2 regions of the Polaromonas sp. P4_F6 genome follow, and region 2 is predicted to be linked to the other one. Evidence: riboswitches for the same ligand, from Rfam matches in the RefSeq annotation. Region 2 holds a riboswitch; the other holds the start of a gene.
The links. A riboswitch is a leader RNA that binds a small molecule or an ion and turns the genes downstream of it on or off. The one in region 2 is predicted to bind S-adenosylhomocysteine.
Positions count from the first base shown of each region.

Region 1: linked by a shared signal. The riboswitch ahead of ahcY (adenosylhomocysteinase) and the one ahead of metH (methionine synthase) in region 2 are both predicted to bind S-adenosylhomocysteine.

Region 1 covers NZ_JBFUJQ010000007.1:100,516-112,379, reverse strand. The annotation lists gene AC1DUN_RS17130 (sensor histidine kinase) at 1-935, shown strand, start outside; gene AC1DUN_RS17125 (protein kinase domain-containing protein) at 944-3,016, shown strand; gene AC1DUN_RS17120 (cytochrome d ubiquinol oxidase subunit II) at 3,138-4,169, opposite strand; gene AC1DUN_RS17115 (cytochrome ubiquinol oxidase subunit I) at 4,162-5,577, opposite strand; gene AC1DUN_RS17110 (GbsR/MarR family transcriptional regulator) at 5,580-6,233, opposite strand; gene AC1DUN_RS17105 (septal ring lytic transglycosylase RlpA family protein) at 6,362-6,961, opposite strand; gene metF (methylenetetrahydrofolate reductase [NAD(P)H]) at 6,986-7,816, opposite strand; gene AC1DUN_RS17095 (TlyA family RNA methyltransferase) at 7,825-8,847, opposite strand; gene ahcY (adenosylhomocysteinase) at 8,994-10,424, opposite strand; S-adenosyl-L-homocysteine riboswitch at 10,528-10,600, opposite strand; gene AC1DUN_RS17085 (HAD-IIB family hydrolase) at 10,823-11,617, shown strand; gene AC1DUN_RS17080 (MFS transporter) at 11,620-11,864, opposite strand, start outside.
Region 2 covers NZ_JBFUJQ010000003.1:246,496-258,359, forward strand. The annotation lists gene AC1DUN_RS10620 (glycine zipper 2TM domain-containing protein) at 1-792, opposite strand, end outside; gene metH (methionine synthase) at 977-3,730, opposite strand; S-adenosyl-L-homocysteine riboswitch at 3,746-3,837, opposite strand; gene AC1DUN_RS10630 (Bug family tripartite tricarboxylate transporter substrate binding protein) at 3,909-4,886, opposite strand; gene AC1DUN_RS10635 (homocysteine S-methyltransferase family protein) at 5,065-6,111, opposite strand; gene AC1DUN_RS10640 (rhodanese-like domain-containing protein) at 6,272-6,664, shown strand; gene recQ (DNA helicase RecQ) at 6,717-8,600, shown strand; gene AC1DUN_RS10650 (amino acid ABC transporter substrate-binding protein) at 8,987-9,961, shown strand; gene AC1DUN_RS10655 (amino acid ABC transporter permease) at 10,058-11,260, shown strand; gene AC1DUN_RS10660 (amino acid ABC transporter permease) at 11,264-11,864, shown strand, end outside.

The DNA of each region.
Region 1 (11,864 bases), on a different contig from region 2:
ACTTCGAACGCCTGGGCGCGCTGGCCTACACGCAGATCATGCAGACCGGCCTGTTCTCGGCCGAGGCGCGCATGCGCCGCAAGAACGGCGAGCTGATCTGGGTGCAACTGGACGGCTCGGCGCTGGACCGCAGCCGGCCCGAGGACGGCTCGGTCTGGACCTATGTGGACATCACGCGCCGCAAGGAGGCCGACGAGGAAACCCGGCGCGCGCTGGTGCGCGAGCGCGAACTGGGCGAGCTCAAGACCCGCTTCGTCTCCATGGCCTCGCATGAATTTCGCACGCCCCTGGCCACGATTCTTTCCTCGGCCGAACTCATCGAGCACTACGGCGAAAAAATCACGCACCGCGAGCGCCAGGACATCATGGCCGACCTGGTGGTCGCGGTAAAGCGCATGCAGGGCATGCTCGAGGACATGCTGACCGTCGGCCAGGCCGATGCCGGCAAGCTCAGGCTCAACCTGCGGCCGCTGGACATCGCGGCGCTGTGCCGCAAGTTGGTGACCGAGGTGCACACCAGCGACGCCGGCCAGCACGCCATCGAATTCGAGGCGCCGGTCGGCCACGATGCGTTTTCGCAGCTGGTCATGCTCGACGAGCGGCTGGTGCGCCACATCTGCACCAACCTGCTGACCAATGCCTGCAAATATTCGGCCCCCGGCAGCGTGGTGGTGCTGACGCTGGACCGCCGGCAAGGCCAGGAGGGTGACGAGCTGGTCCTGCAGGTCGGCGACGAGGGCATAGGCATACCGGCGTCGGACCTGCCGCGCCTGTTCGAGAGCTTCCACCGGGGCTCCAACGTGGGCAACCGGCAGGGCTCCGGCCTGGGCCTGGCCATCGTGAAACATGCGGTCGACCTGCACCACGGCAAAATCGAGGTGGCGAGTACGCCAGGCGCGGGCACCCGGTTCACGGTCAGCCTGCCCATCTCCTGAGGATAGACATGACCCTGATCCTGATCGTTGAAGACGACGACGCCATCCGCAGCAACATCGTGCGCCTGCTCAAGCTTGAGGGCTTTGAGACCGCCGCCGCGCCCGACGGCCTGCAAGGCCTGGCGCTGGCCCGCGCCAGCCGGCCCGACCTGATCATCTCCGACGTCGGCATGCCCGGCATGAACGGCTTCGAGCTGCTGGCCACCGTGCGCGCCGACCGTGAACTGGCCAACACCCCCTTCATGCTGCTCACCGCGCTCGACGACCGCGACAGCATGCGCCGCGGCATGACGGCCGGCGCCGACGACTACCTGTCCAAGCCCTTCAGCCGCGCCGAGCTGCTGGACGCGGTGAACGCGCAGCTCAAGAAAAAAGCGCGTGTGCGCGAAGCCATAGATTCCGAGGTGGCGGCCGGCGAACAGCGCTTGCGCGCGGCCTTTTCGCACCGCATCAGCGGCGACCAGCCCGACTCCATCCCCATGGACATCCCGGCCACGGCGCAGACCGAGGAGCTCTCCAGCGCCACCGTGCTGGTCGCCAGCATACGCAACTTCACCTCCATCGCCGAAAAGCTCAGCGCCGCCGAAGTCTCGCAGCTGCTCACCGAATACTTCGAGCGTGCCTCCGAGCCCGTGCTCAAGAACAGCGGCCGCCACATCAAGTTCATAGGCGACGGCCTGATGGCCGTGTTTTCCGACACCATGACCGGCTCGCCGCTGCCGGCCCCGCGGCGCGCGATTTCCGCCGCCCTGGCCATGGCGCTGGCCACGCATGAATTCCGCGACTGGCTCGACGAACGCTTCAGCGCGCGCGCCCTGCCGCCCTTTGCCATGGGCGTGGGCATCCACAGCGGCGCCGTCACGCTGTGCCAGCTCGGCACGCAGCAGAACAAGGAAGTCACGCCCGTGGGCGAAACCGTGACCCTGGCCGCGCGCCTGGAAAGCGCCTCCGAGGAAATGGGCTGGACGGTGATGGCCAGCGAAGAGGCCCTGGCCCTGGCCGGCACCGGCATACAGACCGGCACCCACACCTCGCTGGTGGTGCCGGGCAAAAACCTGGCCATCGACGTGGCCGAGGTCACCGGCCTGGTCACCACCATGGAAGACAAGATCCACGGCATGGCCAGCCTGACCGAGCGCGCGCGCGAAATCAGCGACGCGGTGCGCGCCAATTCCGACATCACCGCGCGCGCCGTCAAGGGCGCGCTGGACTCCAAGCTCTCGGCACTCAAGGATTTGCGTTTCGACGCCGGCAGCGAGCCGGTGCGGCTCAAGGGCTACCGCATCACGCGCAAGATAGGCGCGGGCGGCATGACCGAGGTCTACCTGAGCGAGCGCGAATCCGACGGCCTGCCCATCGTGCTCAAGGTGCTGGATTCGCGCGGCAAGGAGGCTTCCGAGCACCTGGTGCGCTTCATCCAGGAATACGCCCTGCTCTGCAAGATAGACCATCCGCACGTCATCAAGATTTATGACCAGGGCTTTACCGACGAGCACGCCTACATCGCGATGGAGTACTTCGAACGCGGCGACCTGCGCAGCCTGTTCGGCCCCAGCCTGACGCGGCCGCAGGCGCTGACGGTGGCGCGCGAGGTCGCCCAGGCCCTGTCGGCCATCCATGCGCACGGCATCGTGCACCGCGACATCAAGCCCGAAAACGTCATGCTGCGCGCCGACGGCAGCGTGGCGCTGGCCGATTTCGGCATCGCCAAGTCCATCATGCAGTCGCAAAACATGGGCCTGACGCAAACCCACCACGGCGACGTGGTGGGCACACCCTATTACATGAGCCCCGAGCAGGCCACCGGCCGCAAGGTGACGGCCAAGTCCGACCTCTACAGCCTGGGTGTGATGCTGTTCGAAATGCTGGCCCACCGCAGGCCCTACATCGCCGAGTCGCTGGAGTTGCTGCTGGCCAAACACCTGAACGCCGAGACGCCCCCGCTGCCGGCCGCCCACGCCGACCTGCAGGGCGTCGTCAACAAGCTGATGGCCAAAGACCCCGAGCAGCGCTACGAATCGGCAGAGGCCTTCCTGTTGGAGCTCGAAGCGGTAGCCCCTGCGCCCGAAATCAGCTTGTAAACACGGAGACCGAGGGGCTCTCTCTGCACCAGCAGGGGCCGCGGAACCGGCTTTGCCGGGCCGCAGGCGCAGCGGCCCCCTCGGGGGGCAGCGACCCACACGCAGTGGGGGAGCGTGGGGGCTAATATTTCAGCGCCGTGCTCTTGCCCCAGAACACACGGTAAGCGAACACGGTGTAGCCAATGATCATCGGCAGCACCACCGCCGCCCCGGCCAGGATCACGCCCATGGCTTCGGGCGCGGCGGCCGCTTTCCAGATGTCCAGGCTGTCTATCACCAGCCACGGGAACAGGCTGTAGGCCAGGCCGTAAAAGGCCAGCAAAAACACCCCCACCGTGGCGCCGAAGGGCACCCAGGCGCCGTACTCATTGCCCTGCGCCAGGCGTACCGGCAGGCGCTGCAGGCTGCGGTAGATCACGCCGAACAGCACCAGCGTGGCGGCGGGAATGGGCAGCAGCAGCACGATGTTGGGGAAAGAGAACCACTTGTTAAAGATGCTGTGGCTGACCAGCGGCGTGGCAATGGAGATTGCCGCCACCCCGGCCATGGTGAACCACAGGCTGGCGCGCGCCCAGCGCACGGCCTGCAGCTGCAGCGCCCCTTCGGACTTGATAATGAGCCAGCCCGAACCCAGCAGGCAATAGGCCGCCACCAGTGCGGCGCCGATAACGGCGTTGAACACAATCGTCCACCAGGTGGCAGCGAAGCCGGTGATCAGCGAGCCCAGCATATAGCCCTGCGACCAGCTCGCCAGCAGCGAGCCGGTGTAGAACATGCGGTTCCACAGCGGCTTGTGGCTGGCGCGCGCCTTCACGCGAAAGTCAAAGGCCACGCCGCGCAGCGTGAGGCCTATCAGCATGAAGGCCACCGGCAGGTAGAGCGCACCCAGGATCACGCCGTGCGCCAACGGGAACACCGTGAGCAGAATGCCCACGCCCAGCACCAGCCAGGTTTCGTTGGCGTCCCAGAAGGGGCCTATGCTGGCGATCATGGTGTCCTTGTCGTCGTCGCTGGCGCGGCGCATCAGCACGCCCACACCCAGGTCGTAGCCGTCCAGGATCACATAGGCCAGCATCGCCAGCCCCATCACCACCAGGAAGACGATGGGCATCCAGCCGGCGGCTTGCGTCAGGTCAGGGGCCAGGTCAAGCATGGGGAGCTCCTTCCTTTTCGGGATAGTTCACGACATTGAGGTCCTTTTCGGTCTCGCCCGCGCTGCGGTCCTCGCCGAAAGGCTTGTCCGCGTGCTTCTTGTGGCGCGCCAGGTAAAACACCACAGACACATAGGACGCCAGCAGCACCGCGTACAGCGACAGGTACAGCGACAGCGTCAGCGCGATGCGCGGCGCCGGCACCTTGGAGGCCGCGTCGGCCGCCGTCAGCACGCCCGTCACCAGCCAGGGCTGGCGGCCGATTTCGGTCACATACCAGCCGGCGACCAGGGCAACCCAGCCCGCGAAGGTCATGGCCACCAGCACGCGGGCGTGCCACACCGTCAGGGTGCGCGACGGGTCTTTCTTCCAGGGCGCCAGCTGCAGCACGCTGGCCCAGCTCACCGCCAGCATCAGCATGCCCACGCCCACCATGATGCGGAAGGCCCAGAACACCGGCGCCACGGGCGGGTGTTTGCCCTCGAACTGGTCCAGGCCCTTGACCTCGCCGTCCAGCGAATGCGTGAGGTAGAGCGAGGCCAGCTTGGGGATCGCGATCTCGTAGCGGTTTTCCCTGGCTTTTTCGTCCGGCAGCGCGAACAGGATCGCGGGCACGCCTTTTTCGGTTTTCCAGATGCCCTCCATCGCGGCCAGCTTGGCCGGCTGGTGCTCCAGCGTGTTCAGGCCGTGCTGGTCGCCCGCGACGATCTGCAGCGGGATCAGCATCGCGGCCATGTAGATGCCGGTCTTCAGCCCGGCCATCACCTCGGCCCCGCGGTCCTCGCGCAGCCAGCGGTAGGCCGACACGCCCGCCACCAGAAAGGCCACCGTGAGCCCCGAGGCCAGCAGCATGTGCACGAGGCGATAAGGGAAGGACGGGTTGAAGATGACTTGCAGCCAGCTCACGACATGCGCCTGGCCGTTGATCATTTCAAAACCCGCGGGCGTCTGCATCCAGGAGTTGAGCGCCAGGATCCAGAAGGCCGACAGCGTGGTGCCGCCCGCCACCAGCAGGGTGGCCACGGTATGCATGGTCTCGCTGACGCGTTCGCGCGCGAACAGCATCACGCCCAGCATGGTGGCTTCCAGGAAGAAGGCCGTCAGCACCTCATAGGCCAGCAGCGGCCCGGCGATGTTGCCGACCTTCTGCATATAACCCGGCCAGTTGGTGCCGAACTGGAAGCTCATGGTGATGCCGCTGACCACGCCCAGGGCGAAGGTGAGCGCGAAGATCTTCACCCAGAACTGGTAGGCGTCCATCCAGAACTGGTCCTGGCTTTTGACGAAGCGCAGCTTGAAATACAGCAGCACCCAGCCCAGCGAGATGCTGATGGTCGGGAACAGGATGTGGAAAGTGATGTTGGCCGCGAACTGGATGCGGGCCAACAGGAATGCGTCAAGTCCGTCCATCGTCAACTCCTGGTGTCATCGGGAAGGTTGGCAGGCGCCGCCGCGGGTTCGGGCGCATCGGAAGGCGTGGCTGCCACTGTGGGGGATGCCGCCCGGCCTGTCAAACCTGCCTTCATGCTGCCGGCGACCTTGTTTTTCATCTCCAGCAGCTTCTGCACCTTGGCGCCCATTTTCATGAGACTCACCAGCGTGGCCGAGTCCATTTTCTGCACGTCGGCCAGCCAGCCCGTCATGAGCTCGATCAGGTCGTGCATCTGCTTCATGCGCGCCTGGGCGTGGATATCGTCCGCATGCGCGGGGTGCTCCATCAGCGCATCGCGCAGCATGGACAGCGTCGGGTCGATCTCGCGCTTGCGGCGCTCCTCGGCCAGGGTGCGGAAGATGGCCCAGACGTCTTCGGGCGCCTGGAAATACTCGCGCCTGTCATTGGGCAGGTGCTGCAGGCGCACCAGGTTCCAGGATTGCAGCTCCTTGAGCCCCATGCTGACGTTGGAGCGCGAGAACGCCAGCGCCTCACCGATTTCATCGGCATTCAAGGCCCGAGGGGACACATAAAGAAGGGCATAAATCTGCCCCACGGTGCGGTTGATGCCCCAGCGACTGCCCATTTCACCGAAATGCAGGACAAAACGCTGGGTCAAGGGGGGAAGATTCATGGCGCCGGGCCTCTTTGACTTATTGAATTTTCAGGAATTACTGAAATTCTAATAAATTGAAACCACTGTTGCAGACGCCACCTTGGATTAACCCTGCGAGCCGGTCGGTCAGGCGCCGGCTTAGGCCGCTAGCGCCGACTGGCGGGCGAAGCGCGGCGCGGTTTGCGCACCGGCTTCCTGGCCGGCGGCGGCGCCACTGCCACCTCGGGTGTGGACTCCGGCACCAGCAGCACCACTTCCTTGAAACCCATGCCCAGCATGCCCAGTTCTTCGGCCGCGGCGCGGCTCAGGTCGATGATGCGGTTGCCGGCGTAGGGGCCGCGGTCGGTGATGCGCACGTCCACGTCGCGGCCGTTGACCAGGCTGTGCACGCGCACCAGGGTGCCGAAGGGCAGCGTGCGGTGGGCGGCGGTGAACTCGCGCATGTCAAAACGCTCGCCGCTGGCGGTGCGCCTGCCGTTAAAGCGCGGGCCGTACCAGGAGGCGGTGCCGCGCTGGAACTCGCGCGGCACTTCGCCACCCAGCAGTTCGGGACGGGGCCGCTCGGTGAGGGGGACAGGGGCCGGCACTTCATCGACGGCTTGGCCGGGCGCGTCATGCTGCGGCGCCGGGGCGGGCCGGGGCGTGGCCGCGCGGGGGCCGATTGGTGGTGCGGTCGGCGCTGTCGTGCAGGCCGCCAGCCAGGCGATCAAGGCTGCCGCACCAGCGGCACGAAGACTGCGGACCACACCCTCGCGCATCGGTGGCCGGGCTCAGGCCCGCTGCAGCCGCCCGATGATTTCGGCCGTCGCCGCGGCCTGGTTCATCGTGTAGAAATGGATGCCGGGCACGCCCGCGGCATACAGCTGCTCGCACAGGCCGGTGACCACATCCAGGCCGAAGCTCTTGATGGAAGCGGTGTCGTCGCCAAAGCCCTGCAGGCGCAGGCGCACCCAGCGCGGAATCTCGGCGCCGCAGGCGTCGGAAAAGCGCATGAGCTGCGTGGAACTGATGATGGGCATGATGCCCGGCACGATGGGTAGGTCCACGCCCAGAGCCTGCGCATCGTCGACAAAGCGGAAGTAGGCGTCGGCATTGAAAAAATACTGCGTGATCGCCGAATCGGCGCCGGCCTTGACCTTTTTGACAAAGGCCTGCAGGTCGGCGTCGGCCGACCGGGCCTGGGGGTGGACTTCGGGGTAGGCCGCCACCTCGATGTGGAAGGCGTCGCCGGTTTCCTCGCGGATAAAGGCCACCAGGTCGCTCGCGTAATGGAATTCACCACCGGCGCCATAGCCGCTGGGCAGGTCGCCGCGCAGCGCCACCAGGCGCTTGACGCCCATGGCCCGCAGCTCGGCCAGCTGCTTGCGCACTGTGGCCTTGGTCGCGCCCACGCAGGAAAAATGGCAGGCCGCGGCCATGCCTTCGTCCAGGATTTCCTTCACGGTGCCGAAGGTGCCCTCTTGCGTGGAGCCGCCAGCGCCGAAGGTGACCGAGCAGAACTCGGGCTTGTGCGCATACAGCGCCTGGCGCGCCGCACGCAGCTTGGCCGCGCCTTCGGGCGTCTTGGGCGGGAAAAATTCAAAACTCAGGGGCAGGTTCATCTCGGATCTCACTCGTCGTTATCGGTTTTCTTGTCACGCCGCTTGCCGCGCGCCGGTCCGGGCTGGCCGGCATGCGCGAGTTCGGAGTCTTCGTGCGGCGCGCGGGAGGCGCGCAGCTCGGCGCGCGGCACACGCTTGGCGACCTTGCGCTGCGGCGCGGCCGGCAGCGGCTGGTCCTCGCCGGCCACATCACTACCTTTGACGGCCTGGATAAAAAATTCGCGGTTGCCGTCGCCGCCTTCAATCGGCGAGTCCAGCCAGGCCTTGACCTCCAGGCCCAGGGCCGCGCAGGCATCGCGCAAACGCTTTTCCACAAACGCGAAGTGCGCCGGGTCGCGCACAATGCCGCCCTTGCCGACCTGGCCGGGCTGCAGCTCGAACTGCGGCTTGACCAGCATCAGCAAATCGCCGCCGGGCTTGAGCAGGCGCACCACCGCGGGCAGCACCAGCGTGAGCGAGATAAAGGACAGGTCGCCGGTCAGGAAGTCGAAGTTGGCTTCAATGGCCGGGTCTTCTTCGCCCTCTTCGCCCTCATCTTCATCGTCGAAGTCATCACCAAAGTCCATGTCGCCGCTGTCGCCCGCATGGCCGGCCACCAGGTCGGCGGCCGTCATGGAACGCGCATTGAGGCCTTCGATGCAGACCACACGCGGATCGCCCCGCAGGCTGGCATGCAGCTGGCCGTGGCCCACGTCCACACCCACCACCTGCACGGCGCCGTGCTGCAGCAGGCAATCGGTAAAACCGCCGGTGGACTGGCCTATGTCCAGGCAGCGCAGGCCGGCCACGGACAGGCCCGTGGCCTTGAGCGCACCTTCGAGCTTGAGCCCGCCGCGCGAGATGTACTTGGCTTCGGTGGTGTCCAGCAGCTGCAGCTCGGCGCCTTCAGGAATCTCGTCGCCGTTCTTGGCGATCTTTTTCCAGGGGGCGTCCGCTTCCGCGCGCCACTGCACGCCCGAGGCAATCAGGCGCTGGGCCTGGGAGCGGGTGGCGGCATGGCCGTGGTCGACGAGGAAGAGGTCTGCGCGCATGGTGCTCCGTGGAATGGGCCGGTCTTGTCCCCTCTCCCTTTGGGAGAGGGTCAGGGTGAGGGCCGGTGGCCTCAAAAAATCTCGCTGGGCCCTTGTCGCCGCTGGCCCTCACCCCTGCCCTCTCCCAGCGGGAGAGGGGGAAGCCCTTAATAGCGGTAGGTATTGGCTTTGTACGGGCCTGCTTTGGAGACACCGATGTAAGCCGCCTGCTCATCGCTCAGCTCGGTCAGCACCGCGCCCACCTTCTTGAGGTGCAAACGCGCGACCTTTTCGTCGAGGTGCTTGGGCAGCACATAGACCTTGCCGACTTCGTAAGCGTCCTTCTTGGTGAAGAGCTCGATCTGCGCGATGGTCTGGTTGGCAAAGCTCGACGACATCACAAAGCTCGGGTGGCCGGTGCCGCAGCCCAGGTTCACGAGGCGGCCCTTGGCCAGCAGGATGATGCGCTTGCCGTCCGGGAAGATCACGTGGTCGACTTGCGGCTTGATCTCTTCCCAGCTGCATTTCTCGAGCGAGGCGACGTCGATTTCGTTGTCGAAGTGGCCGATATTGCAGACGATGGCCTGGTCTTTCATCGCGGCCATGTGGGCGTAGGTGATGACGTTCTTGTTGCCGGTGGCGGACACAAAGATGTCGGCCTTGTCGGCGGCGTATTCCATGGTCACGACCTTGTAGCCTTCCATCGCGGCCTGCAGGGCGTTGATCGGGTCGATCTCGGTCACCCAGACCTGGGCGCTCAGTGCGCGCAGGGCCTGGGCCGAGCCTTTGCCCACGTCGCCATAGCCGGCCACCACGGCAACCTTGCCGGCGACCATCACGTCGGTGGCGCGCTTGATCGCGTCGACCAGCGATTCGCGGCAGCCGTACAGGTTGTCAAACTTGGACTTGGTGACCGAGTCGTTCACGTTGATGGCGCGCAGGGCCAGCGTGCCCTTGGCCGACATTTCATTGAGGCGCAGCACGCCGGTGGTGGTTTCCTCGGTCACGCCGATGATGTTCTTCAGGCGGCGGCTGTACCAGGTCGGGTCTTGCGCGAGCTTGGCCTTGATCGAATTGAACAAACAGGTTTCTTCTTCGCTGGTCGGCTTGGAGATCAGGCTGGCGTCTTTTTCGGCCTTGCTGCCCAGGTGCATCAGCAGCGTTGCGTCGCCGCCGTCGTCCAGGATCATGTTGGGGCCTTCTTCAGGCGTGCCCTTGGCGCCGCTGAATTCAAAGATGCGGTGGGTGTAGTCCCAGTAGTCGGCCAGGGTTTCGCCCTTGATGGCGAACACCGGCGTGCCGGCGGCGGCGATCGCGGCGGCGGCGTGGTCCTGCGTCGAGAAGATGTTGCACGAAGCCCAGCGCACCTCGGCGCCCAGGGCCTGCAGGGTCTCGATCAGCACGCCGGTCTGGATGGTCATGTGCAGCGAGCCGGTGATGCGCGCGCCCTTCAGGGGCTGCGCCTTGGCGAACTCTTCGCGGATGGCCATCAGGCCGGGCATTTCGGTCTGGGCGATGTTCAGTTCCTTGCGGCCCCAGGCGGCAAGCGAAATGTCGGCAATGATGTGGTCGGTGGAAGGCTTCAGGACGGCGCTCATACGGTTCTCCAAAAATCAAACGTAACTGGGCAAAATCGCCACGGGCATGCGGCATTCAAGGGAGGGGGAATTCAGTCATTCACCCGGCTTGAGAGACAGCGCATGCGGGTGAGCGTGGTTGCAATGAAGTCCTGAGCCTGGTCCACGTGGTGTGGCTTGCAACGCTCCTCAGGAAGCCATGATTATACCGAACTCCCCCGTTCAGGCTCACTTCGTGTAGCCTGCTCCCCCCTCAAGGGGGCGGCGCCTGGGGCCGGCAAAGCCGAAAAATTGGCACACCCCTATCGGGTTCACTTCGTGTAGCCCTTCTCCCCTTGCAGGGGACGGTGCCTGCGGCCCGGCAAAGCCGGTTCCGCGGCACCTACTGATGACGCACATCCCCGTGAGAAAATTTCACCATGCAAGAACTCCCCCTTTGGCCCGCCGCGCAACGCCGGGCCGTCACCGGCCTCTTTACCGACATCGACGACACGCTGACCACCGAGGGGGAAATCACCACCGATGCGCTGCAGGCTTTGGGTGCCTTGAAGGCCGCAGGACTCAGGGTGGTGGCCATCACCGGCCGGCCCGTGGGCTGGAGTGAGCCTTTCGCGGCGCGTTGGCCCGTCGATGCCATCGTGGCCGAGAACGGCGCCGTGGCGCTGCTGCCGGATGCCACAAGCGCCGCGCCACGACCGCTGTCCAAAATCTACCAGCAAGATGCGGCGACGCGCAGCAACAACTTCGCGCGCATGCAGGCCGTGCTGGCGCGCATAGAGCGCGAGATGCCCGGCGTGGCCCGCGCCACCGACTCGCCGGGCCGCGAGACCGACATCGCCATAGACCACAGCGAGTTCGTGCAGCTCAGCGACGCGCAGATTGCCGCCGTGGTGGCGCTCATGAAAAGCGAGGGCATGCATGCCACCGTGAGCAGCATCCATATCAACGGCTGGTACGGCGAACACAACAAGCTGGAGGGCGCGCGCTGGATTGTTCGTGAACTCTGGCAGCGTGACCTGGACGCCGAGATCGCTCAATGGGTGTATGTGGGCGACTCCACCAACGACCAGCTGATGTTCAAGACCTTTGCCAACAGCGTGGGCGTGGCGAATATTGCGCGTTTTGTGCCGCAGCTCGCACACCTGCCGCGTTATGTGACGCGTGGCGAGCGCGGCGCGGGCTTTACCGAAGTAGCCCGCGCCCTTCTGGGTTAGGGTTAAGCCGCGCGGCGCACCGAAGTCCACCGCAGCCAGGCGCCCAGCGCGGCCACGGCCAGCACCAGCGTGGCATAACCCTCCACCGTGGCCGGCAGGCCCAGCGGCGCGATCAGCCGGCCGGCCAGCATGGCCGGCACGCTGAACGCCAGGTAGCTGGTGGCATAAAGCGCGGCGAACAGTTCGGCGCGCTGATGCGGTTGCGCCAGCGGGGCCAGCGTCTGCACCTGGGCCGAAAAGGCCGAGC
Region 2 (11,864 bases):
TTCCTGCGGCTGCGCGGCCACGGGCGCGGGCGGCGGCTTGGGACCATAAACGGCGCCGTCGTTGGTGCGCAGCACATTGCCTTCCACCGTCACGCGGCTGCCCACGCTGGGGGCGCGCGCCACTTCCACCATGCGCTGCGAGCCGTCTTCCATGCGCACGCCGACCTGGTAGACGGTTTCCTTGCGCATATGGCCTTCGATCGCGTTGCCGGCAAAACCGCCGCCGACCGCGCCCAGGATGGTGGCCGCGGTACGGCCGCCGCCATGGCCGATCTGGTTGCCGAGCACGGCGCCCAGCACGCCACCGGCGACGGCACCCGCGCCGACACCGGCGGGTTTGGTGGAGCGTTCGACGGGCGTGACCGATTCAACGGCGCCGCACACATGGCAGACCGCGGCCACGGCCACCGGTGCGGGCGTGGGGCCGGGGGCGGGCGAAATACCGGCGTAGCTGGGCGCGGGCGCCGGTTTGGGCGTGGGCTTGGCCACCTTCTTGGCGGGAACGGGTGCGGGTTTGGCGGGGGCTGCGGCTGGTTTTTCGGCCAGGTCGTCCGCGGCGGTGGCGGCTGCGGTGGCGGGCGGTGTGGCCGCCGGAGCGGTCGTTTGCGGCGTTGCCTGCGGGGTGGCCAGTGCCACCGGCGGCGTGGCGCCGGCCGGGTTGCGCATCTGGTAAATCATGGTGCCGCCCATGGCCAGGACGGCGACGCCCAGAATGCCGACGGCGGCCCACAAGGGCTTGCTGGCCGACGAGGCCTGCTGGCCGGGCTGGAGGTTTTCAGTGGATGTGTTCATGGCAATTCCCTCAAGTGAGATCAGATCGCTTGTTCAACGTTTCCCATGCCGTGAAAGTAAACACGCTTTGGCAAGCGGCTGTGTATTTATGTAAACGCCGCTTATTCTGCGGCAAAGTCGCCGTAAACGCGAATAGCGGCGGCCATCCTGGAAGTTGTTGTTCCAGGAGGGTTTTTGAGCAGCTCTAGAGATTGGGCGCCAGCAGGCGCTGCAACTCGTCCGCCTTGAGGCCGCGCCGCTGCGCCAGGTCCTGCAGCTGGTCGTCGCCTATCTTGCCGACGTTGAAATAAGTGCTTTGCGGGTGGCTCAGGTAAAAGCCGCTGACGCTGGCCGCCGGCGTCATGGCCAGGCTTTCGGTCAGGGCCATGCCGATCTCACCGGCCTTGAGCAGCTCGAACATCTCTTTTTTGACGCTGTGGTCCGGGCAGGCCGGGTAGCCCGGCGCCGGGCGTATGCCCTGGTATTTTTCGGCGATCAGCGCCTCGCCGTCCAGCGATTCGGCCGGCGCATAGCCCCACAGGTCCTTGCGCACGCGCTGGTGCAGGCTTTCGGCGAAAGCCTCGGCCAGGCGGTCGGCCAGCGCCTTGAGCATGATGGACGAGTAGTCGTCGTGGTCGTCGAGGAAGTATTTTTCCTTCTTCTCGGCGCCTATGCCGGCGGTCACGGCGAAGACGCCGATGTAGTCGGAAACGCCCTTGGGCGCGACAAAATCGGCGAGGCAGCGGCTGGGCCGCATCACGCCGTCGATCGCGGTCTTTTCGGTCTGCTGGCGCAGGCCGTACCAGGTCATGGCCACTTCGCTACGCGTCGCGTCGGTGTAGATCTCGATGTCGTCGCCCACGCTGTTGGCCGGGTACAGCGCCATCACGCCATTGGCGGTCAGCCAGCGGCCTTCGATGAGGCGCTTGAGCATGCGCTGCGCGTCGCCGTACACGCGCACGGCCTCGGTGCCCACCACCTCGTCTTTCAGGATGGCCGGGAAGGGGCCGGCCAGGTCCCAGGTCTGGAAGAAGGGGCCCCAATCGATGTAGTGCGCAAGCTCGGCCAGGTCGAAGTTCTTGAAGACGCGCCGGCCTGTGAACTTGGGCACGGGCGGCGTGTAGCCGGCCCAGTCCATGGGTGTGGCATTGGCGCGCGCCTTGGCCAGCGGCCACATGGGCACCTGCTTTTTGTTGGCGTGCTGGGTGCGCACCTTGTCGTAGTCGGCGTAGAGCTCGTCGATGTATTTGGCCGCCTGGTCGGACAGCAGGCTTTGCGCCACGCTGACGCTGCGCGAGGCGTCGGGCACATAGACCACCGGGCCTTCGTAGTGCGGCGAGATCTTGACGGCCGTATGCACTCGGCTGGTGGTGGCGCCGCCTATCAGCAGCGGGATTTTTTTGATGCGGAAATGCTCGTCCTTCTGCATCTCGGCGGCCACATACTGCATTTCCTCCAGGCTGGGCGTGATCAGGCCGGACAGCCCGACGATGTCGGCGCCCTCGACCTTGGCGCGCGCCAGGATCTCGTGGCAGGGCACCATCACGCCCATGTTGACGACCTCGAAGTTGTTGCACTGCAGGACCACCGTGACGATGTTCTTGCCGATGTCGTGCACATCGCCCTTGACGGTGGCGATGATGATCTTGCCCTTGGTCTTGACGTCGCCGCCGGCGGCTTCGAGCTGCAGCTTTTCGGCCTCGATGTAGGGCAGCAGGTGGGCCACGGCCTGTTTCATCACGCGGGCACTCTTGACCACCTGGGGCAGGAACATCTTGCCCTGGCCGAACAGGTCGCCGACCACGTTCATGCCGTCCATCAACGGGCCTTCGATGACGTGCAGCGGCCGGCCGCCTTCGGCCAGGATTTCCCGGTACACCTCTTCGGTGTCGGTCACGATATGCTCGTTCATGCCGTGGACCAGCGCGTGCGACAGGCGCTGGCGCACCGGCAGGGCGCGCCATTCGTTTTTCTTGCTGTCGTCCTTGGCGCCGCTCTTCGCGGTTTCGGCCACTTCGATCAGGCGCTCGCTGGGCGTGAGCTCGGGCTCGCCAGGTTTGTAGACGGGCGTGCGATTCAGCACCACATCCTCGACGCGCTCGCGCAGCACCGGGTCCAGGTCGTCGTAGACGCCGACCATGCCGGCGTTGACGATGCCCATGTCCATGCCGGCCTGGATCGCGTGATAGAGGAACACGGTGTGGATGGCTTCGCGCACCGGGTCGTTGCCGCGAAAGCTGAAGGACACATTGGACACGCCGCCCGAAACCTTGGCGCCGGGCAGGTTCTGCTTGATCCAGCGCGTGGCGTTGATGAAGTCGACCGCGTAGTTGTTGTGCTCCTCGATGCCGGTGGCAATGGCGAAGATGTTGGGGTCGAAGATGATGTCCTCGGGCGGGAAGTCGAGTTCGTCGACCAGCACGCGGTAGGCGCGCTCGCAGATTTCGATCTTGCGCTCGTAGGTATCGGCCTGGCCTTTTTCGTCGAAGGCCATCACCACGGCCGCCGCGCCGTAGCGCTTGAGCAGCTTGGCCTGCTGCTTGAAGGGTTCCAGGCCCTCTTTCATGGAAATCGAATTGACGATGCCCTTGCCCTGGATGCAGCGCAGGCCGGCCTCGATGACGCTCCATTTGGAACTGTCGATCATGATGGGCACACGCGCGATGTCGGGTTCGCTGGCGATCAGGTTCAGGAAGCGCACCATGGCGGCCTGGCTGTCCAGCATGGCCTCGTCCATGTTGATGTCGATGATCTGCGCGCCGTTTTCCACCTGCTGGCGGGCCACCGCCAGGGCCTGTTCGTATTCGCCGTTCAGAATCATCCGGGCGAAGGCCTTGGAGCCGGTGACGTTGGTGCGCTCGCCGATGTTGACGAACAGGGTGCCCGCGCCTATGTCGACCGGCTCCAGGCCGGACAGCTTCATGGGGGGAACGGAGACGGAATTTTCGGTTTCGGACACGGACTCACCTTGGGGCTAAGGTGAGCGTCGTTGCAAAAGGCCGCCGCCGGCGGCCTGTAACCCAAGCCTGACGGACGCTAAGGTCCGCTGCAACGCTCCTTGGGTAGCCGGTATTTTAAGCGCTGAAGCCCTGTTGCGCCATTTCCCGGTGCGAAGCCCCGGGAAATGGGGCGCATGCTCAATCCAGCTTGATCTTGGCCACCTTGATCAGGCGGCCATAGTCGGCATGCTCTTTCATCACCATATAAGCAAAATCCGCCGAGGTCATGGGGCTGGGCGTGGCGCTCATGCGGGCGAACTTTTCGGCCGTGTCGGGCGTGTTGAGCGCGGCGGCAAAAGCCTTTTGCAGCTGGTCCGTCGTGGCCTTGGGCAGATTGGCCGGGCCGAAGATACCGAACCAGGTGCTGATGTGGAACCCGGGCAGCACGTCGTTGATGGTGGGGATCTCGGTGAAGCTGCTGGAGCGGTTGATGGTGGTCACGCCGAAGGCCACCAGCTTGCCCGACTTGATGTTGGCGCTGGCCGAGGCCAGGTTGTCGAACATCAGGTCGGTCTGGCCGGACAGCAGGCTGGCCTGTGCCTGGGCCGAGCCGCTGGAAGGCAGGTGCACCACGCTGATTTTGGCCAGGCTTTTGAACAGCTCGCCGGCGAGGTGGCCGGCGCTGCCGTTGCCGCCCGAGGCATAGTTCAGCCGGCCGGGGTTCTTGCGCGCATAGGCGATCAGGTCCTTGGTGTCCTTGATGTTCAGGCGCTTGGCCGTCTCGGCGTTCATGACCAGCACATTGGGCACACGGGCCACCAGCGTGATGGGCGTGAAGTCCTTGAGCGCGTCATAAGGCATGTTGGGGTAGAGCCAGGGGTTGATGGCATGGGTGGCCACCGCGCCCATGACCAGCGTGTGGCCGTCGGCCGGCGCCTTGGCGACCAGCGCGGCGCCCACATTGCCGCCCGAGCCGGGCCGGTTGTCGACCACTACTTCGGTCTTGAGCAGGGGGCGCAGCTTGTCGGCCAGGATGTGCGCGGCATTGTCCAGCGGGCCGCCGGCCGGATAGGGAACGACGATGGTGACGGGCTTTTGCGGCGCCAGCTGCGCCTGGGCCGCCAGGGTGACGGTGGCCACGGCGAATGCCGCGGCGATCTTGATGAATGAACGCACGTTCAGGGTTTCCTTTGTGATGATGGGTTGTCAGGCCGCGGGCGGCTGCGGGACACAGCGCCGGAAAGTGAAAAGCCAGGCCGGACAAGCGGGCCTGACTATAGCCGCGAAACGTGACGCGCCGTGGGCATACCCCGACTGGATGCCGGGGAAACAGACAAATGGCCGCGTTGGCCGTTCAGGCGGCTTCCTGGTAAAAAGCGCCGCGCTGCCGCGAGCGCGCGGCCACGGGGGCCACGGCGTGCGCGATGGCGCCTATATGGTCCGGCGTGGTGCCGCAGCAGCCGCCCACGATGTTGACCAGGCCTTCGTCGGCGAACTCGCGCAGCAGGCGCGAGGTGACGTCGGGCGTCTCGTCAAAGCCGGTGTCGCTCATGGGATTGGGCAGGCCGGCGTTCGGGTAGCAGCTGATGAAGGTGTCGCCGGCCACGCGGGCCAGTTCCTGGATGTAGGGGCGCATCAGGGTGGCGCCCAGCGCGCAATTGAGGCCTATGGCCAGCGGCGCGGCATGGCGCACGCTGTGCCAGAAGGCGGTCACGGTTTGCCCGCTCAGGATGCGGCCCGAGGCGTCGGTCACGGTGCCGCTGATGATCAGGGGCAGGCGCTCGCCGGAGTTGTCGAAGTACTCGTCGATGGCGAACAGCGCCGCCTTGGCGTTGAGCGTGTCGAAGATGGTCTCGACCAGCAGCACGTCGCTGCCGCCCTTGACCAGGGCCTCGGTCTGTTCGTAGTAGGCTTTGCGCAGCTCCTCAAAGCTGGTGTTGCGCGCGCCGGGGTCGTTCACGTCGGGGCTGATGCTGGCCGTCTTGGGCGTGGGGCCCAGGGCGCCGACCACAAAACGCGGTTTGTCGGGGGTCGAAAACTTGTCGCAGGCGGCGCGGGCGATGCGGGCCGATTCGTAGTTCATCTCGACGGCCAGGTCGGCCATGTCGTAGTCGGCCTGGGCCACCGTGGTCGCGCCGAAGGTGTTGGTTTCAATCATGTCGGCGCCCGCGGCCAGGTAACCCTCGTGGATGTCCTGGATCACGTCGGGGCGCGTGAGGCTCAGCAATTCGTTGTTGCCCTTGACGTCCTTGTGGAAGTCCTTGAAGCGCTCGCCGCGGTACTGGGCTTCGCTGAGCTTGAAGCGCTGGATCATGGTGCCCATGGCGCCGTCAAGGATGGCGATGCGTTGCTCCAGGATGGCCGGCAGCTGCTGCCCGCGGGTGTAGGTGATTGGCTTCATGCCCCAATTTTAAGGTGCGGCGGTTTTTTCGACAGGCTCCGAAGCGGCCACGCCGGTTTTACGCCGGGCCGCCCACAAAAACGCGCGCGCCCAGAGAGGAAGGCAAAACGCGGCATGTCGCGCAGACACCATCGGCCACAATAGGGGTATTAGCCCGATCATGAAAAACTTTCAACCCAAAGAAGCCTGGACCTGGCTGCAGTCGCATCCCGACGCGCTGTTTGTGGACGTGCGCATGGAAATCGAGTCGCTGTACGTGGGCCGCCCGCCGGGCGTGGTCAATGTGCCGTGGTACGAATACCCCGACCTGCAGCCCGACCCGCAGAAGTTCGCCGAGGCCGTGGCGCGCGAGGCGACCGGCAAGGCGCAGCCGGTGCTGCTGATCTGCCGATCCGGCAAACGCACGCTGGACGCGGGCAAGGCGCTGGAGGCGGCCGGCTTTACCGACGTGCAGCATGTGGTGCACGGCTTCGAGGGCGAGCTCGACGAGCAGTTCCAGCGCTCCACGCTCTCGGGCTGGCGCTTTGACGGCCTGCCCTGGGAGCAGATGTAGGCCCCGCTGTCCCGGCTCTCACACGCTACCCGTCTTCATCTTCATTTCGACCTTGTCCTCACTCCCCGTTTCTTCCCCTTCCACCCCGCTGCACGTGCTGGCCGAGGTCTTCGGCTACGACAGCTTCCGGGGCCCGCAGCAGGCCATCGTGGACCACGTGGTGCGCGGCGGCGATGCGCTGGTGCTGATGCCCACGGGCGGCGGCAAGTCGCTGTGCTACCAGATACCGGCCATCGTGCGGCAGCAGGCCGGCCACGGCGTGACCGTGGTGATCTCGCCGCTGATCGCCCTGATGCACGACCAGGTCGGCGCGCTGCACGAGGCCGGCGTGTCGGCGGCCTTCCTCAATTCCACGCAAAGCTTCGACGAAAGCAGCCAGCTTGAAAAGCAGCTGCTGCGCAACGAGCTGACGCTGCTTTACGCCGCGCCCGAGCGCATCAACACGCCGCGCATGAAGGGCCTGCTGGCCTCGCTGCACGAGCGCGGGCTGCTGAGCCTGTTCGCCATCGACGAAGCGCATTGCGTGAGCCAGTGGGGCCACGATTTCCGGCCCGAGTACCGCTCGCTGAGCCTGCTGCACGAGACCTTTCCCGACGTGCCGCGCATCGCGCTGACGGCCACGGCCGACGCGCTGACGCGCCAGGACATGATCGAGCGCCTCAAGCTCGAGGACGCGCGCCAGTTCGTCAGCAGCTTCGACCGGCCCAACATCCGCTACACCATCGTCGAAAAAACCGACCCGACGCGCCAGCTGCTGCGCTTCATCGAAGCCGAACACGAGGGCGAGGCCGGCATCGTCTACTGCCAGTCGCGCAAGCGCGTGGAGGAAATCGCCGGCATGCTGCAGGACGCGGGCCTCAAGGCGCTGGCCTACCACGCGGGCCTCGACTCGGCCCTGCGCCAGCAGCGGCAGGACCGCTTCCTGCGCGAGGACGGCATCGTCATGGTGGCGACGATCGCCTTCGGCATGGGCATAGACAAACCCGACGTGCGTTTTGTCGCCCACCTGGACATGCCCAAGAACATCGAGGGCTATTACCAGGAGACCGGCCGCGCCGGCCGCGACGGCCAGAGCGCCGACGCCTGGATGGCCTACGGCCTGCAGGACGTGGTGAACCAGCGCCGCATGATTGACACCAGCGAGGCGGCCAGCGAGGAGTTCAAGCAGGTGATGCGCGGCAAACTCGACGCCCTGCTGACGCTGGCCGAGGACACGCGCTGCCGCCGCGTCAGCCTGCTGGGCTATTTCGGTGAGGACAGCCAGCCCTGTGGAAATTGCGATAACTGTTTGAACCCGCCGGCCGTCTGGGACGCGACCGAGGCCGCGCGCAAGATGCTCAGCTGCATTTACCGCGTGCAGCAGGCCAGCGGCATCAGCTTCGGCGCCGGCCACATCATGGACATCCTGCGCGGCAAGATGACCGACAAGATGGCCCAGTACGGCCACGACAAGCTCAGCACCTTCGGCATAGGCGCGGACCTGGCCGAGGCGCAGTGGCGCGGCGTGCTGCGCCAGCTGATCGCGCGCAACATGGTGCGCGTGGACGCCGAGGCCTTCAGCACGCTGCAGCTGCTGCCGGACGCGCGCCAGGTGCTCAAGGGCGAGGTCAGCGTGGTGCTGCGCGAACAGGCGGCAGGCGCCAAGGCCGGCGGGCGCGGCAAGCGCGTGACCAAGACCTCGGTCAAGGGCCTGGCCGAGGCCGCCCTCAATGCCGGCGCGCTGGAACGCCTGGCGCGCCTCAAAGCCTGGCGCGCCGAAGTCGCCCGCGAGCACAACCTGCCGGCTTTTGTGATTTTTCACGACGCCACGCTGCGCGCCATCGCCGAACGGGCGCCGCAAAGCCTGGACGAGCTGGACGGCATCAGCGGCATAGGCGTCAAAAAGCGCGAAGCCTACGGCGCCGAGGTGCTGCGGGTGTGCGCGGCGCCGGACTAATAAGAAGAAGCATCACGCCCCATCAGGGTTATCCCTTGGCGGCGGGGAGCCCGCCTGGGTTTGGCGCACAAGGTTGTTCCAGGGGCATGGTGCGCCCGGTTTTGGGGCGGCCGGGACCGGAAATTCCGCGGCCGGTGTCCATGCGCCATGCATGGCCTGCATACCAACCCGTGGTTAAGCTCATGACGCATTTTTCGCAAGGGTTTATCCCGAGCGAATAGGCCTTTGCGCCCCCTCGGCGTGCGCAATGCTTGGGTTAGCATTTCGGCGCTGGCACGCATCGTGCTGGACTACAAAAGTTTCACTGACTGGAGAACCCCGTGATCAAAATCGCCAAAAAACATGGTCTTGCCACGCTGGCTGCCGCCGGCCTCACCCTTGCTGCGATGGCACCCGCCCACGCCGGCAAGACACTGGACACCATCAAGTCGCGCGGCCAGGTGATTTGCGGCGTCAACGTCGGCCTGGCGGGCTTTTCCTCCGCCGACAGCAACGGCGCCTGGACCGGCCTTGACGTGGACACCTGCAAGGCCATCGCCGCCAGCGTGCTGGGCGATGCCAGCAAGGTCAAATGGGTTCCCCTGAATGCCCAGCAGCGCTTTACCGCGCTGCAGTCCGGCGAAGTCGACGTGCTCGCGCGCAACACCACCTTTTCGCTGACCCGCGACGCTTCGCTGGGCCTGCACATGACCGCCGTGACTTACTACGACGGCCAGGGTTTCATGGTCCCCGTGAAGAGCAAGATCAAGAGCGCCAAGGCACTGAAGAACGCCACGGTCTGCGTGCAGTCCGGTACCACGACCGAAAAAAACCTGACCGACTTCTCCAAGGCCAACAACCTGAACATGAAGCCGGTGGTGTTTGAAAAGCAGGAGGCCGTCAACGCCGCCTACTTCTCGGGCCGCTGCCAGGCTTACACCACGGACGCCTCGGGCCTGGCCTCGGTGCGCAACAAGGAAGCCAAGGTTCCCGCCGACCACCTGATCCTGCCCGAGCTGATCTCCAAGGAGCCGCTGGGGCCCATGGTGCGCCGCGGTGACGACGAGTGGTTCGCCATTGTCAAGTGGGTGGTCTACGGCCTGATCGAAGCCGAAGAGTACGGCGTGACCCAGGCCAACGTCGACGCCATGACCAAGGACAGCAAGGACCCCGTGGTCATGCGCCTGACCGGCAGCGGCGAGGACACCGGCAAGCTGCTGGGCCTGGACAAGGAATGGCTGGTGCGCGCCGTCAAGGCCGTCGGCAACTACGGCGAGATTTTCGAGCGCAACGTCGGCCCCAAGACGCCCCTGGCGCTGCCGCGCGGCCAGAACAACCAGTGGAACAAGGGCGGCCAGATGTACGCCATGCCGGTGCGCTGATCATCCCTGATCGCCTGATTCCGATGCGTTGAACGCAAGCGGGCCGCTCGCAACCCTCCGTTGTCGAGCGGCCCGTTTTTTTTGGGTACACCGTTTATGTCCGAGCACTCCCTGATCCCACCGCGCGCGGCACCCGCCCTGCGGCGCAAGGTTTTTTCCTGGCGCAGCAAGCAGGCGCGCGCCATCGTTTACCAGGTGCTGGCCGTCAGCCTGATCGTCTTCCTGATCTGGCTGCTGGTCAGCAACACCATGGCCAATATGAAGACCCGCGGCATCCAGAGCGGCTTCGACTTCCTGATGCAGCCGGCCGGCTTCGACATCGGCGAAGGCTGGCTCAGCTACGACTCCATAAACCCCTACTGGAAGGCCTTCCTGGTCGGGCTGGTCAACACGTTGCGCGTGGCGGTGGTCGGCATCGTGCTGACCTCCATCCTGGGCACCCTGCTGGGCGTGGGGCGCTTTTCGCGCAACGCCCTGGTGCGGGCGCTGTGCTACGGCTACGTCGAGACCTTCCGCAACATTCCGGTGCTGCTGCAGCTGCTGATGTGGTACCTGCTGTTCACCGAATACCTGCCGGCCGTCGACCAGGCCCTGCACATCGGCAAATGGGTTTACGTCAGCAAGAACGGCATCTCCTACCCCTCGCCGGTGTGGGGGCTGGGCCAGACCCTGGCGCTGGCCGGCGCGTTGCTGGGTGTCGTGGCCAGCGTGCTGTATGCGCGCAGCGCGCGCAAGCAGTTTGACCTGACCGGCAAACCGCGGCCGGTGTTCTGGGTATCGCTGGCGCTGATCGTCGGCGGTGCGCTCGTCGGCTGGCTGGCCGGCGGCGCGCCCAACGAATGGAACATGCCGCTGCTGACCGAATCGCAGGTCGAAGGCGGCGGCGCGCTGTCGCCCGAATACCTCGCGGTGCTGCTGGGCCTGGTGCTCTACACCTCCGCCTTTGTGGCCGAGGTGGTGCGCGCCGGCATCGCCTCGGTGTCGCTCGGCCAGCATGAGGCCAGCGCCTCGCTGGGCCTGTCGCGCGGCCACTCGATGCGGCTGGTGGTGCTGCCGCAGGCGCTGCGGGTCATCATCCCGCCGCTGACCAACCAGTACCTCAACCTGACCAAGAACTCCTCGCTGGCCGTGGCCGTCGGCTACCCCGACCTGGTTTCCATCGCCAACACCTCGCTGAACCAGACCGGCCGGGCCGTGGAGTGCATCGCCATCATCATGCTGATCTACCTGAGCACCTCGCTGGCGACGTCCGGCCTGATGAACTGGTTCAACAGCCGTGCCGCCATCAAGGAGCGCTGAACGATGAGCAAGACTTTTGTCCCAATCGCAGCCCGCCCCGCCCCCATCAAGATGGAGGGCTTTGTGCCCTGGCTGCGGAGCAACCTGTTTTCCAGCATCGGCAATTCACTGGTGTCCCTCCTCGTGCTGGCGCTGCTGCTGTGGGCCGCTTCGGGCATCGCGCAGTGGGGCATCATCCATGCCGTCACCGCGGCGGAGCCGGACGCCTGCCAGGCAGCGCGCGGCGTGGGCGCCTGCTGGGGCGTGATCCGCGAAAAAGGCCGCATCATCCTGCTGGGCCGCTACCCGCAGCCCGAGCACTGGCGCGCCGAACTCGCGACCCTGCTGCTGCTGGGCCTGGTGGTCGCCAGCTGCATACGCTGGTTCTGGAAGCCCTGGCTGGCGCTGCTGTGGGTGGTGGTGCTGGCCGCCTTCTTCACGCTGATGAGCGGCGGTGTCCTGGGCCTGGCCAAGGTGACGACCGACCAATGGGGCGGACTGCCGCTGACGGTGATGCTCACGGTGATCTCGATGACGATTGCCTTCCCCATCGCCGTGATGGTGGCGCTTGGGCGCCGCGCCAACATGCCGGCCATACGCACGCTGTGCGTTATCTATGTGGAGC